One region of the Alteromonas infernus genome, then DNA from elsewhere that is predicted to be linked to it. Evidence: predicted binding sites of a transcription regulator. Region 1 holds the regulator's gene; each other region holds the start of a gene.

Region 1 (5,012 bases):
TTATCTACTAAGTGAGATGGCGCTACATTTTGAAGAGCGCTAAACATTGACTCTATTCGGCCCGGAAAGCGTTTGTTCCAGTCTTGAAGCATGGCTTTAATATTTTGTCTCTGTAAATTCTCTTGGGAACCGCATAGGTTGCAAGGAATAATAGGAAACTCTACGGCTTGTGAATATTTTACGATGTCTTTTTCTGTACAGTAGGCGAGCGGACGAATAACGATATGCTCGCCATTATCGCTGACTAGTTTTGGCGGCATGGACTTCAGCTTTCCGCCGTGAAACATATTTAGGAAAAAGGTTTCCAACATATCGTCACGGTGGTGACCAAGGGCTATTTTTGTTGCGCCGAGTTCTTTTGCGGTGCGATATAAAATACCGCGGCGCAGTCTTGAACAAAGTGAACAGGTGGTTTTACCTTCAGGAATTTTATCTTTAACAATAGAGTAGGTGTCTTCTTCTACAATTTTGTAATCAACACCAATACGCTCTAGATATTCAGGCAATACATGCTCAGGGAACCCTGGTTGCTTCTGGTCAAGGTTTACCGCAACTATGTCGAAGTGAATAGGCGCAATCTTCTTTAAAAACAATAAAATGTCCAGCATGGTGTAACTATCTTTACCGCCAGATAAACACACCATGACTTTGTCATTGTTTTCAATCATACCGAAATCGCCTATGGCTTTACCCACATTGCGGCGAAGGCGCTTCTGAAGTTTGTTGAAGTTGTACTTTTGCTTACTTTGCGCTGCGTTTAGTACCGACGCATCAGCACTGCTTGTGCCTAAACTCATAATTAACTAGCTTGGTTCGTGATAAAGCAAGCATTATACAATAAAGGGCCTTTTCTAGACCATGCCTGTATTCTTAAATTTACGCATAAAAGGTTGCTCGTAAGGTTAATGGCATCACACACTTAACGGCGACTCGAATCCGTCTGGCTTGATAGCCAATACGTCACAATTTAGCTCATCAATAACATGCTCCGCCGTGTTCCCAATAAGCGCGGCAGAAAGACCAACACGGCCTACAGTGCCTATAATGACGAGTTCGGCGTCTAATGTCTTTGCCACTTGTGGAATGACTTTTTCAGGTAGCCCTTCTCTGACAACACATTTTTCATCTGCAATGCCGTACTTTAACGCATGGCTTTTCATTTCTTTCTTATGATGATTTTTTACCGCGTCATGATAGGTATCAGGGTCAAATTCGGGCACCTCGATAGCAATATTAAGTGGCGTAGAAGGGAAGCTATTGACTAAATTAACCTTACCTTTTAGCAAGGCCGCATAATCATTGGCGATAACGGTAATCTTGTCGTTAAGCGCAGCATGTTCTTCGTCTTCACTGCCGACGTTTACAGCGGCAATGATCTCGCCGCCTTCTGGCCAATCATGCTCTTTAACTAATAAAACGGGGCGCGGACACTTACGCATTAAATGCCAATCGGTAGGTGTAAAAATAACGGAAGCCAGGTCGTCATGCTTTTTAGTGGCTTTTACAACAAGGTCAATTTGATTCTTAAGTGTGTAATAGATAATCGATTCGTAGGCACGATTGTTCCATTCAACCACGATGTCAGTTTCACCGAAGCCTTGTTCTTTAAGCTGCCCAGAGAGCCATTTAGCATGCTCATTGGTAACAGCATCTCGCATGGCTTCTCGCTCATCTGGACTTAACATAGTGGTCATATCATAAGACAAGTCGTAAACCACCATAATCGCAGTTACAGAGGCCCCGGTCTTTGATGCTAATTCATAAGCGCGACTTAACGCGGGCTGGTTATCTCGCTCGGCATCGACTACCGCAAGGATTCGTTTACACTCAATCATAACTCCCCCTAATACGAAGTTTGGTCGTGGCTGTGTGAACGGTAACGTTCAACAGTAACTTGTACTAACTATAAACGACAATGTGGAAAACGTAAGTTGTTTTAGATCAAGTATTTTATATTGCAAGGCAAGCAACAATGTATAGCGTCATTGCCAATAATGGGAAAAAAGGGTTATGGGAGTAGGAGTATAAAGCGCGCTGAATGCGCGCTTTTAGGAAGATAACCCCATTTAACCGAGTTAGACCACATTAGCCGTTACACACTATACTCGGGCCGTTAAGCACTTCTAGCTTGGTATTAAGGCGTTCAAAGTCCACAATCGTAATAAGTTTACCTTCAACTTTAATAATATCTTCTTTTTGGAAACGACTTAATAAGCGACTGATGGTCTCTATCGTTAAGCCAAGATAGTTACCTATCTCGTTACGCGTCATCGTAAGGTGAAATTCTCTGTGTGAAAAACCGCGTTCTTCAAAACGCTGAGATAAATGAGAGATAAAATACAAAAGGCGTTCTTCAGCCGTGCGTTTGTTGAGAAGCATTATCAAATCGTGATCATGTTTAATCTCTGCACTCATAAAGCTCATAATTTGATGGCGTAATTTAGGAAGCTGCATCGACATTTCGTCAAGCGTTTCGTAGGGCAACTCGCACACCATGGCGGTTTCTAGAGCCATTGTGTAACTTTGGTGCTTGTTTTCTCGAAGGGCATCAAAGCCAATGATGTCACCGGGAAAGTGAAACCCCGTTATTTGCTCTTCACCTTCAGAGTTAGTCACAAACGATTTAAATGACCCGGTTCTTACTGCATATAACGACTCAAACTTATCGCCGGTTTGAACAAGGGTATCACCTTTATGAAGGGGCTTTTTGCGCTCTATGATATCGTCGAGAGACTCTATTTCTGTCTTATTCAATGCAACAGGTAAACAGAGGTGACTGAAACTACAGTTCTGACAATGTATTGAAAATTCGCTTCCTTTGCTCATAAGACTGACTCTCTTAATGTACACATGATTATAGTACACGCATTTTCACATGAATGCGCCATAAATTAGATAAGTGGCATATATGGCCATTATCACAGCTATGACTTGTCTCACATAGCTGTGCTGAAAGCTTTGAACAAGATACTGGCTACCGGCACTTGCGGCTAACAGTGTGGGTAACGTTCCCAAACCGAAGAAAAACATAATGCCAGCGCCTTGCAATGCATTACCCGCTGCCAGAGACCAGGTTAGCGTTGAATAGACCAATCCACATGGTAGCCAGCCCCATATAAAGCCGTAGGGAACCGCGCTTAACGGCGTTTTGAAAGGAAGAAATCGTTTTGATAAAGGCTGAAGCTTTGCAAACAGGCCTTTGCCCGCGTTTTCTAAGACCGATAAACCCGTCCACCATTTCCCTAAGTAACAAGCGAGTAAAAGCAACATGATGCCGCTTAGAAGAGAGAGGGCATAATTAGCAAGCGGTACGAAGTCAGCAGCTATTTTTCCAAGCGCACCGGTAATGGCCCCTGCTAGTGTATAGCTAGTAATGCGTCCCATGTTGTAGGCGAGGGTGTAGGGCAATGCCGATGCCCCCTTTGGCGATACCATTCTAAGCGCTGCAACAATACCGCCGCACATGCCTACACAATGTACGCCTCCTGCTAAACCTATAAGAAAGGCAGAAAAGTAATTAATCCCGTCCATTATCTTCTTGGCTTTTTGCTGCCTTATCTTCTTGTATTTGTTTGCGCTGTTCGGCCAGTTTTTTCTCTTCTGGCGATAAGTCATCGTCAAAAAGAATGCTATAGCCTTGGCGGTCTAAATCCTCGAACTGATTGGTTTTTACCGCCCAAAAGAAAATGACAATAGCGACTGCCACAATAATGATGGCGATAGGAATTAATACGTAAATAATACTCATGCTATTTGCTCAAAAGTCGCGTTGAGTTTGTAACTACAATGATACTGCTTAATGACATACCCACAACCGCCATCCATGGAGAAAGTAAACCAGACACGGCGAAAGGCAATATTAAAAGGTTGTATCCCACAGCCCAGCCGATGTTTTGTCTTATTTTCTGTTTCACTTGATGTGAGGTTTTAATTAGCGCTGGTACAGATAACAGTTGATCGCCCAGCAATATAACGTCAGCAGCCGTTTTGGCAACGTCCGTTGCGTTACCCACTGCAATGGCAACATCTGCACTGGCAAGTACAGGTGCATCGTTAATGCCGTCGCCCATCATCATTACTTTGGCTCCCCCTTGCTGCATTTGCTGAACCGCTTCGTATTTTTGTTCAGGTGTTAAGCCGCCTTTCGCCGTTTTTATGGGCAAAGGCGCGGTTAGCGTATCAACGTTTTGTTGGGTGTCACCACTTAATACCGCAAGGGTATGGCTTTGCGACAAGATATCTAGAGTTTCATGGGTATCGTCACGAAGGGTGTCACGTACTTCAAAAGCAGCAATGATTTGCCCTTTTACTGTTAAAAATACATTGGCTGATGGGTAAGTATCTGATGATGGTAAGTTAGCCAGGCTAAATGCGGCAGAGCCCATTGAAAAATGTGTATCATTGATTACACCGCTAATGCCACCCCCAGGCGTTACGGAAAAATTATCCACCTTGTGTGATACCTTACCGTTAAAGGCCTTCGCGATTGGGTGTTCGGAACGAGCTTCAAGCGCGCAGGCTATCGCCATAGCGCTTTCGCTATCAATTCCGTCAGCAAACCACGCATTGGAAATCGTGAACTTGCCTTGAGTCAGGGTGCCGGTTTTATCCAATGCTATGGTGTCGATATTAGTGATCTGCTCGAGGGCGTCGGCGCGTTTTAGCAAAATGCCTTGGCGGTTTAATTTCGCCATAGCGCAGGTTAGCGCTGAAGGCGTGGCTAAACCTAACGCGCAAGGACAGGTTGCTACCAGCACAGATATAGTGATCCAAAAGGCATCGTCACTGCCGTTTACGTACCAAAACCCGTAAGTTAACGCTGAGATAACCAGTACGGCGCTCACGAAATAACGGGAAAAGTTATCGGCTAATTGTGCCGCTTTAGGCTTACTCGCCATAGCGCTTGCCTGAAGGCGGACAATTTGATTTACCAACGCATTTTTAAGTGTCTGAGTAACTTTTACCGTTAATGTGCCGTCCTGACAAACAGTACCGCCATAAACGGTGCTATT
Region 2 (5,012 bases), on a different contig from region 1:
CGTGCTTGTTATGCGAGTCTTTGCCTTGGTAAAAGCGCTCAAAAACATGGGCTACCTGCTCCTGAGTCATTCCTTTCCCATTATCTTTTACACGCAAAGTATAATTGGAATGCTCCCTCCTACCACGTACGTGTACCGTACCGCCTTTGGAAGTAAATTTAAGCGCGTTGCTCAATAGGTTGTTAATAACCTGCTTAATACGTAAGTTGTCGCCTAAAATCTGAGTATGCTCATCTTCACAGCTAATAGATAGCTGAATATTCTTACTGGCAAACCCCGCTTCAAACGATTTCGCAACCTCTGAGATAGAAGAAGCGATATTCAAAGAATGGGTGCTCAGTTTCATCGTGCCTGAAATAATGCGTGATAAGTCGAGAATGTCATTGATAAGCGCAGCTTGTGTAGAAGCAGCACGCTTAATCACCCCTAATGCATCAGTCATTCTATCGACGTTTGATACATCCATTAGCGCTAAGTCTGTCCAACCTACAATAGAATTAAGCGGGGAGCGCAGCTCGTGAGATATACTCGCCAGAAACTGATCTTTGGCTTTATCTAGCTCTTCTAGCTTACTTATCTGTTTGTCCAATGACGCTTTCAAGCTTAGCGCATAAGGAATAAATAGATGATCAAACCCTTCTATAATTAGCTTGTCATCTTCGCTCCATTCGACTGACTCATCAGCCACACTCTGCAAATACATGTCAAAAGAGTTGCGTGGTGTAAGCGACTTTCCAACGTCTTTTTTCGCCGCTTCTTTACCGGCCCAACGAATTGTTTTATCGCGCGGTTCACGGAACCACACTGTGAAGTACCCAAGCTTAGCCGACACGCAGGAGATATACATACCCCGTATACCATTTAAAGCACAACCATCCGACACTTCATTGGCTAAACGATTTACTGCTAACGACTGCTCAGAGTCGATAATTGAGTATTTATTGAGTAGCTGCGTAAGGGTTTTCTCTGACGGGGTTTTACCCACATAGTAATTACCCGTTGGCGTAATAACCGCCATACCACAGGCATCAGCCACGTCGAGTAAAGCGGTTTCTTTTTGAGAAATAGCCTCAAGCGGATTAGAGTAAGATGTAAGTTGATGCACGATATTGTTCAGCTTTCGCTGGCGCATCTGGAACTGCTCTTTTCTAGTGTGAAGTGCTTTGGTGTGCATTTGCCAAGCATAAAGGTGTCCAAGGGACTCACACACTAAGCGTTTCTTTTGATCGATGTACTTAGGCTCACTGTTGTGACATGCTAGCAAGCCCCATAGTTTACCCTCAAATACTAACGACACAGAAAATGAAGAGCGTATGCCCATATTTTTTAAGTATTCGATATGAACAGGAGAGACAGACCTCACCATGGACATAGACAAATCTAATGGCGGGCGCTCGGCTTCGAGTATTGAGGGTTGCAATGGTGTAGGCTGCTCCTCGACATCAAATACACATCGCACCCGGTTTTTCAGATAGAGTTCGCGCGCTTGTTTAGGAATGTCAGAGGCAGGAAACTTTAACCCCTTAAATGAACGAGAAATTGACTCACAGGCTTCACCTATGACCTCCCCGCAATATGCATCATCAAATTGATAAACCATCACCGAGTCGAAGCCGATATACTGTTTAAATACCTTCGCTATTGCATCTGCAACATCGCCAATCGACTCTTTATCGTCGACGTTAGGTAGTAGCGCGCGAATGTCAACATCCATCGGCACCCACTGCTGCGCGGCCTCATAACTTAGCTGTGGTGTTGGCTCTAGCTCTATCACTAATAGCCCGTTAGAATCGAAGGCTACGCCGCTGCCTTCTTTTTCCCAGTCATCAAGCCATAGGGCGTTCTTAGAAAACTTCCACTGATATGCATGGCGAACGTTTCCCCCTTTAACCGTTTCATATATGGTCTGAAAAGTAGGCGCATCTGGAGACGGAATATCGATGAGTTCGGTAACAAGCGTTTCACCTGCAACAATCTCTACTTTGAATAAATCTTTTATGTTCTCACTGAATACTTGTACTTTTTTGGTATCGGGATTTATCGCGATTACGTAACCGAAACTTTGAACGCTTTCGATAAGATGAATAGCTTCGTCTTCGCAGTTTTGAAGTGAAGACTGAGAAATGTGATTTTGATGCATTACCTTACGCCGAGAAATAAAGAAAGCGTGCTTTCATGGTTGGAGTGTTGAACGTTGTCACGATAACAACTTACCAAGAAAAAATCATTCAATATCGAAGAAACTCGCCTAATTAAGAAACACTAATCTGTGAATTAAAAAAAGCTAACAGAGCCAAATAAAACTTGTATTTTTTGATCTGGCGCAATAAACTTTCAGTAAATTCTGAAACTTCTGGAATATAAAAATGAAGATGACGCCTTTAATTACTTCTGCTGTTATGCACTTTGGCGAAATGGGAAGTCGCTGGGGTTTTAATAGAACGGTGGGGCAAATACTTGCTCTTATTGTTCTTAATGAAGAGCCAATTTCAGCACAGGAGATTGCTGACGCGCTGAATATCTCCAGAGGCAATACAAGTATGGGCTTAAAAGAGCTTCAGTCGTGGCGTTTGGTTAAGCAGCACCATGTTCCAGGCGAAAGGAAAGAATTTTTTGTGCCTGCAGGTGATATCTGGACATTGGCTAACCGGGTATTTGAAGAGCGCAGGAAGCGAGAGATAGATCCAACCATGAGCTTACTTCGGGATTTGTTACTCGATGCACCTGCCAATGAAAAAGAAGCAAACGCTCAACATAAACTGAACGAAATTCACGATTTACTCGAATCAATTACGGCATGGTCCGAAGAGCTTCAAAATCTTGGACCAGAAAAGCTTAACACGCTGATGAAGCTAGGTTCTGGCGTAGGCCGTATGCTTGAGCTTAAGGACAAGCTACTTCCGGGAAAAAACAGCGTTAACTAAGGGGGCTCTCTGTGGATGCATTCTTGCTGTCTCGTTTACAATTTGCGTTAAATATTAGTTTCCATATTTTATTTCCAACCATCACTATGGCAATGGGATGGTTTTTATTTTACTTCAAACTGCGCTCTAACATTTCAGGTCATCCTGTATGGATGCGTATGTATCGTTTTTGGGTACGTGTTTTTGCGCTAAGCTTCGCCTTAGGCGTAGTAAGCGGCGTTACCATGTCATTTCAGTTTGGTACTAACTGGCCAGGCTTTATGGAAAAAGTCGGCAATGTGGCAGGCCCCCTGTTAGGCTACGAGGTACTTACCGCCTTTTTCTTAGAAGCTACTTTTCTTGGCATTATGCTATTTGGCATACGCCGGGTGCCTAATTGGCTGCATACTGCATCTACTCTTATCGTAGCGCTTGGCACCACAACTTCAGCGTTTTGGATATTAGCACTAAATAGCTGGATGCAAACTCCACAAGGCTTCGAGGTAGTTGATGGCGTTGTGTATGCCACAAACTGGAAAGAAATTATCTTCAACCCCTCTTTCCCCTACCGCTTTGTACACATGATGTTGGCATCGGGCCTAACCGCTAGTTTTTTAATTGCCGGCTTGTCTGCTTATCGCATGTTAAAAGGTGACGACAAATTAGCCCCTAAACTTGCGCTTAAGACAGCAACTTACACAGCAGCAGTGTTAATTCCGCTACAAATATTTGCAGGCGACATGCACGGTTTAAATACCCTTGAACATCAACCGCAAAAAGTAGCGGCAATGGAAGGGCTTTGGGAAACCACTGAAGGTGCCCCCTTGCTACTTTTCGCCATACCCGATGAGGAAAGCAAAGAGAACCATTTTGAAATTCCCATTCCTTATGGCGCAAGTTTGATTCTTACTCACGAGCTTAAAGGCGAGATTAAAGGGCTTAATGAGTTCGAGGGAGAGCATCCGCCAGTTGCCCCTGTATTTTTTGGTTTTAGAGTCATGGTGGGCATGGGCATGTTGATGCTTGCTGTCTCGTGGCTGGGTAGTCTTTATCTTATGCGCAATAAAGCGTTTCCTCTGTGGCTTAAGCGCACGTTTGCGGGCATGGCGTTTAGCGGTTGGATAGCGACCCTTGCCGGTTGGTACGTGACCGAGATTGGAAGGCAACCTTACTTAGTCAGCGGCGTATTGAAAACCGCTGATGCGGTAACCCAGCTACCGCCTGGTAATATTGCCCTATCGTTTACGCTGTACTTGGTTATTTATACGGTCTTGCTAATAGCATACATGGGAACCTTAATGCTGATGTGTAGAAGAGCCGTAGAAATTGAAGAAATTACTACTGAGGAACGGGAAGTGGCTAAAGCAAAAATGCAGCCCAGCGAACCCGATCCTAGTACGGTTTAGGGAGAGCCATTATGTTTGAGAATGTATCAGCTGAAATGCTTGGTAATATTTACGTGGGTCTTCTTGGGCTATCGGTAATGCTGTATGCCATTTTGGACGGCTATGATTTGGGCGTGGGCGTATTAATCCCGCCTCGTACCGAGGCGTTTCGCGATGATATGATAGCGTCTATTGGGCCCTATTGGGATGCGAATGAAACATGGTTGGTGCTCGCTATTGGATTGCTCTTAATTGCCTTTCCTGAAGCACATAGCGAGTTTCTACAAACCTTGTACCTACCGGCCACATTTATGCTGCTAGGCTTAATACTGCGCGGGGTTGCGTTCGACTTTCGAGCAAAAGTGGTGCAGGTTAAAAAACGTAAATGGGACTTGGTGTTCAAATACGGTTCGTTACTAACCACTCTTGCTCAAGGTTATATGCTGGGTATTTACGTGACCGGGCTTCGCACTGATATATGGGCGCAAGGCTTTGCACTTTTAGCCGCTTTTGGTGTAACCGCGGCTTACGCTTTTATCGGGTCTTGCTGGTTAATTTTAAAAACCGAAGGTGAACTTCAGCAAAAAGCATACTACTGGGCACGCAGAGGATTAGGCGTTCTCGCCGTTGGCATTATTGCAGTAAGTATTGCTAATCTTACGCTGCATGATGATGTTAGGGCGCTATGGCTATCTGCGCCATGGGGATATGTGTTATTCGCTAT
Region 3 (5,012 bases), on a different contig from region 1:
CAAAATCTAATGCGTCCCTAGTAAATGAACGTTCACCGGCATTTTCACCACGCTCATAAAAGCCGTGTTCCTTGCTCTCGAGTTCATTGGCGCGAGGAACAGGCGTAAGTGACGGCTCAACTGAATGTCCGTCTTGAACTGACTTCCCTGTATCCCAAGGCGGAGCATCTTCTACCTGCGGGTTAGGGTTATAATTTGCGTCACTCTCATCATTTGAAAAAGGCATATCCTCTTCAAAATCATCTAGGGCAAAGGCATCATGACCGGAATCATTGTTATCTGCAAAGTCAGCATTTGTGCTTGCCTGTTCACTACCACCAAGTAATTGTGTATCGCTACCGTCGTTAAGCGCATTGGCACTCTGATGGGCAGTTATACTGTCTTGGCTTTGTTCGGACTCTGGAGCGGCTTGAAGCGTAGGACTGTTAATGGGTTCAGGGCTGTTACTTAGCTCAGGGCTGTTAATCGGCTCAGGGCTGTTAATCGGCTCAGGGCTGTTCTTTTCATCAGCCACTGTGCTAACAGCGTCCGTTTTACTTCTAGTAAACCGCGCTTGTATTTCACTAGCGCTTTGCGTTTTAGCATTAGCCGCACTACTACTTTTTGCGTCAGCATCTTGCGCTTTTTTTTGTTTGAGTTTTTGGCGCAATGCCAGCATATCGGCGGTAGAGGTTAACTGTTCTTCTGCTGACGGCGATGGCTCAACTATACGCTCGCTTTCGGGCGTGTCCAATTCGTAATGGCCACTCTCATCCTGTAGAGGTGGCATGTCATCCATATAAGCGTCTAGCGGTGGTTCATCAAAATATTGAGCAACAGGGCTTGCTTCTTCGTCTTCAACTGATGCATTGCTCTGAGGCTCTTGTGCCTCAGATGCACTGGCGCTGGAAAGATTCGCTTCAAACGCTATATCAGTTTCAGCGGCCGTATTTGTTTGCGTATTAGAAACCGCGGTGGGCTCTTCTTCGTTCGCTACGGTTTCAGCGGGAGCTGATGACGGGAGATCCGTCGACGCATCAGCTATAGGACTCTGTGGCGGTGTCTTAGGTGAAGTAGGTTCATGCTCTGGCTGCGCTTCAATTGGCGCTTCGCCTTGGTCTATCGTTGCAGAAGTTTCGCTTAAAGGCGGTTCCTCCTGCTTACTAACGTTTCCCGGGCCACCACTGGGAGAAGCATGGTTTACAGGTAAATTATGCTCACTCCTCCCGTTTTCTATCTCGTCTACGGTTTCAGCTATTGGCGCGTTTGGTGCAAAGGCCATCATACGCATTAGCGTCATTTCAAACGCGCTTTTACCATCGGCAGCAAAAGGTAAATCTTTTCTGCCTTGCAATGCAATTTGATAAAGTAGCTGTACTTGTTCTGCAGAAATAGTTTTGGCTAATTGAAATATCGCTTTTGCCGACGTGGTTTCAAGCTTGCAGGCTTCTGGCACCCATTGCGTCAACGCAATTTGGTGAAGCAAGCTCGCCAACTCACTATGCACATTGTCATAATCAGGTGCTTGTTCAGCAATGTCGTTAACCAACTGCAAAACCTCGGCAGGGCTTTTATTCACCACCGCATGAATTACTTTCAAAAGCTGGTTTTTGTCCATCAGGCCAAGCATGTCGGTAACAACCGACGCCATTACTTGATTCCCACCCTGAGCAATTGCTTGGTCGGTTAAACTCAGCGCATCACGCATACTGCCCTGTGCCGCCCTAGCCAGCAAAGCCAAAGCAGGCGCCTCAAAAGCAAGCTGCTCTTGCTGAAGTATATGAGTAAGCTGACCGACTATTTGCTCTCGCGACATCGCTTTCAGGTTAAACTGCAAGCATCGCGATAAAATGGTGATGGGGAGTTTTTGTGGATCTGTTGTCGCCAACAAGAACTTTACATGCGGAGGCGGCTCTTCTAGCGTTTTTAACAGCGCATTAAAGCTATGTTTAGAAAGCATGTGTACCTCATCGATAAGGTACACTTTGTAGCGCCCGCGGGTTGGCTTGTATTGTACGTTATCAAGAAGCTCTCGAGTGTCTTCCACTTTGGTTCTTGATGCCGCGTCAATTTCAAGCAAGTCAACGTAATTACCCTGCTCTATTTCTTTACAGGTATTGCATTGACCGCAAGGGTTTGCCCCTTGCCCTTCCTCACAGTTAAGGCTTTTTGAAAAAATACGAGCAATGGTCGTTTTACCAACACCACGCGTACCTGTAAAAAGATAAGCATGGTGTAAACGGTCGTTATCGAGCGCATTTGAAATAGCAGACACTACGTGCTCTTGACCTACAAGTTCACTGAACTTGCCTGGTCGCCACTTCCTTGCCAGTACCTGATAACTCATTATTACGTATTTCGCCCTTGTTGCTGTTTTTGCTTATTGACGTTTATTCGCCTTCAAACTCGCAAATAGAATAACTTTCTATATCAAGCGCTGAAAGCTTTTGTTTACCGCCTAAATCAGGAAGGTTAATAACAAAACCTGCATGATTGATCTCGCCACCTAACGAGCGAATTAACTTGGCAGAGGCAGCGATAGTTCCGCCCGTTGCAAGCAAGTCGTCGATAAGAAGTACTTTATCACCCGGTTCTATGGCGTCTTTATGGATTTCCAATGTATCCATACCATATTCCAGTTCGTAGCTTTCGCTTACTACTTCACGTGGAAGTTTATTGGGTTTCCTTACTGGTACAAAACCAATGCCCATTTCGATGGCCAATGGCGCACCAAAAAGGAACCCGCGTGCTTCGGTACCTGCGATCTTGGTAAAACCCATGCCCTGATACTTTTCTACAAGTAAGGAGATACAGCTACTGAATGCTTTGTGATCTTCTAAAACGCTGGTCACATCTCTAAATAAAATACCTGGCTTTGGATAGTCAGGTACGGTTTTCACTACTGATTTAATATATTCTGCAGTCACAATTATGCCTTGAATGTCTGCGTTATAACCAGAAGGTGAACCAGCCGGCGATGATATGCATCAACGGGAACGCGATTAGAGTTACTAGCGATGCTAGAAAGTACCACTTGTTATAGACTTCTTTGAAATCTGAATTGTTAGCCATTTGCACTACCTAAACAATTTTTGTGAACAAAAAAATGGTGCTAAATGTTAATCGAAAGCAAGCGTGATTGACAGCGCTAATATGATCGATCGCTCACTTTCACACCAGATCCTAGCGAAAGTTTAATGTAAAGCAGGAAAATTTTGCTTATCAGCTAGAAAACGGGAAGTAGTATGCCTTTATTTAGCATGTCTGTGAGTGTCTCATTCATACCATTTTCAAGCACGTTTGAAGGTATTTGCGGAAGTTGCTGGGATAACGCGTTAGCTAATTGGTCTGTTTTCATTCCCTGTTCATTTTGTTCCAGCGTATTGACTAAAATAGCGGTGACCGGATTAACATGGGCAAATTGCACGTTACAGTTACGGTCTCTATAAACGACATAAAATTGTTGTTCTTGAGCCGGTTGCTCGGGAATGTAATCTTCACCTATAAGATGAACCTCAAAATGGTACGCTGCTAGCGAGGCATAAGGCGAAACCCTGACAGCTGTAACAACGTCGTCTTGATTATAAAAATCGGCGTTTTTTTGATTTTTCCTTATGCTGACATCAAGCTCTAACCATTCGTAATGAGCAAGTTCTGCAGCAAAAGTAGGTAAAGCAATATCAAAGCTAGGCTCGGTTGAAAGATACTCAACAAACTCTTTACTGATTTCCGCGAAATACGGCGAACGACACTCGTGCTCAATAAAAAATTGACGCACAATGCCCTCCCATCCTTTCTCGCCATACAGCTTTAATACGATAGATTTTAAAACCGGAAACCCGGTACTAACGAAATTGTCGATATTATTAAAAAATAATGACTGATAGATCTTCATCCGCCGGGTATGGTCTGCATCGCTGCTGTTAAATGTGCGAGGGTCTTTGATCGCATTTACGAATGTATTTTGCGTTGTCAGAAATGATCGCGTCACGCTACACTCCCTTTCGCATCTGCTATACGTGCGGCTTCACACCTTGATTGAATTTGCTTAATCTTTTTCACTTCTGTCAGCAACGCGCTTAGGGGCGGAATGTTAAAATCACGCTCTAGCAACGTCGGAAATACACCATGGGTAAGGTAAGCATACTCCAATAGTTCCCAAACTGGCTCAATGACATCTGCCCCGTGTGTATCAACCTTTAAATCTTCAGCTTCATCATAATGACCAGCAATATGACCATATACAATCTTGTCTGACGGCAAACCCTTTATAAATGTCTTTGCATCGTATTTGTGGTTAATGCTGTTCACGTAAACATTGTTTACATCGAGAAGCATCTGACACCCAGACTCTTTTAAGATACTCGAAGTAAATTCTAGCTCGTCCATTTCTTGGCCAGGCGCAATGTAATAAGAGACATTTTCTAACACTAACGGTCGTTCAATAATATCTTGAACTTGGATAATACGAGATACAACGTGATTAATAGCGTCCTCAGTAAAGGGAATTGGCATTAAATCGTACATGTGACCGTTACCAGAGCAAAAACTTAAGTGCTCACTGTAAAGGTCAATATTATTCGCATCTAAGAAGCGCTTAACGGTTTTTACAAACTCCACATCTAGTTTGTCGCTACTTCCTATAGATAAAGACAAGCCATGGGTAGTGAAAGGTGCCTGTGACGAAGCTTGTTTAAATTGTTCTTGATACCTGCCGCCAAGCGGGATCCAGTTCTCTGGTGCAACTTCCCAGAAATCAACCTCAGATGGCAACGTAGGTAACAACTCTTTTAGCATTTCTCGACGAAACCCAAGACCTGCGCCATAGATGTTTTTCATATCTTCCCCTTAAACCGCGTGGGATTGCAAAATAGCAACATACGTTATTAGACAAAAATGGCCATCATTCGACAGCCATTTTTTGCTAAGCGTAACTCGTACAGCGTTACATCATTCTATTTCGCGCTGCACGATGTTATTTGAGTGGCAATTACATGCTACCGCATTTACCTTCGCCACACTTACCTTCTTTG

The links. The regulator FNR, encoded in region 1, switches genes on or off when oxygen is low (the NO sensors DNR and NnrR bind a similar motif). The targets are predictions, from matches to a motif close to TTGATCTAGATCAA.
Region 2: a site for FNR is predicted at 2,314-2,327, ahead of ACX5J7_RS09320 (GbsR/MarR family transcriptional regulator). Genes of this name have one in related genera too.
Region 3: a site for FNR is predicted at 2,957-2,970, ahead of apt (adenine phosphoribosyltransferase). Genes of this name have one in related genera too.

What each region holds. Positions count from the first base shown of each region.
Region 1 is NZ_CACSIG010000037.1:27,931-32,942, forward strand. Features, by position in the region: gene ttcA (tRNA 2-thiocytidine(32) synthetase TtcA) at 1-797, opposite strand, end outside; gene uspE (universal stress protein UspE) at 912-1,835, opposite strand; gene fnr (fumarate/nitrate reduction transcriptional regulator Fnr) at 2,086-2,826, opposite strand; gene ACX5J7_RS10220 (sulfite exporter TauE/SafE family protein) at 2,872-3,531, opposite strand; gene ccoS (cbb3-type cytochrome oxidase assembly protein CcoS) at 3,518-3,748, opposite strand; gene ACX5J7_RS10230 (heavy metal translocating P-type ATPase) at 3,750-5,012, opposite strand, start outside.
Region 2 is NZ_CACSIG010000033.1:95,309-100,320, forward strand. Features, by position in the region: gene ACX5J7_RS09315 (ATP-binding protein) at 1-2,140, opposite strand, end outside; gene ACX5J7_RS09320 (GbsR/MarR family transcriptional regulator) at 2,367-2,924, shown strand; gene ACX5J7_RS09325 (cytochrome ubiquinol oxidase subunit I) at 2,936-4,309, shown strand; gene ACX5J7_RS09330 (cytochrome d ubiquinol oxidase subunit II) at 4,321-5,012, shown strand, end outside.
Region 3 is NZ_CACSIG010000027.1:5,838-10,849, reverse strand. Features, by position in the region: gene dnaX (DNA polymerase III subunit gamma/tau) at 1-2,326, opposite strand, end outside; gene apt (adenine phosphoribosyltransferase) at 2,370-2,906, opposite strand; gene ACX5J7_RS06925 (HvfC family RiPP maturation protein) at 3,206-3,970, opposite strand; gene ACX5J7_RS06920 (HvfB family MNIO-type RiPP peptide maturase) at 3,967-4,818, opposite strand; gene ACX5J7_RS06915 (HvfA family oxazolone/thioamide-modified RiPP metallophore) at 4,970-5,012, opposite strand, start outside.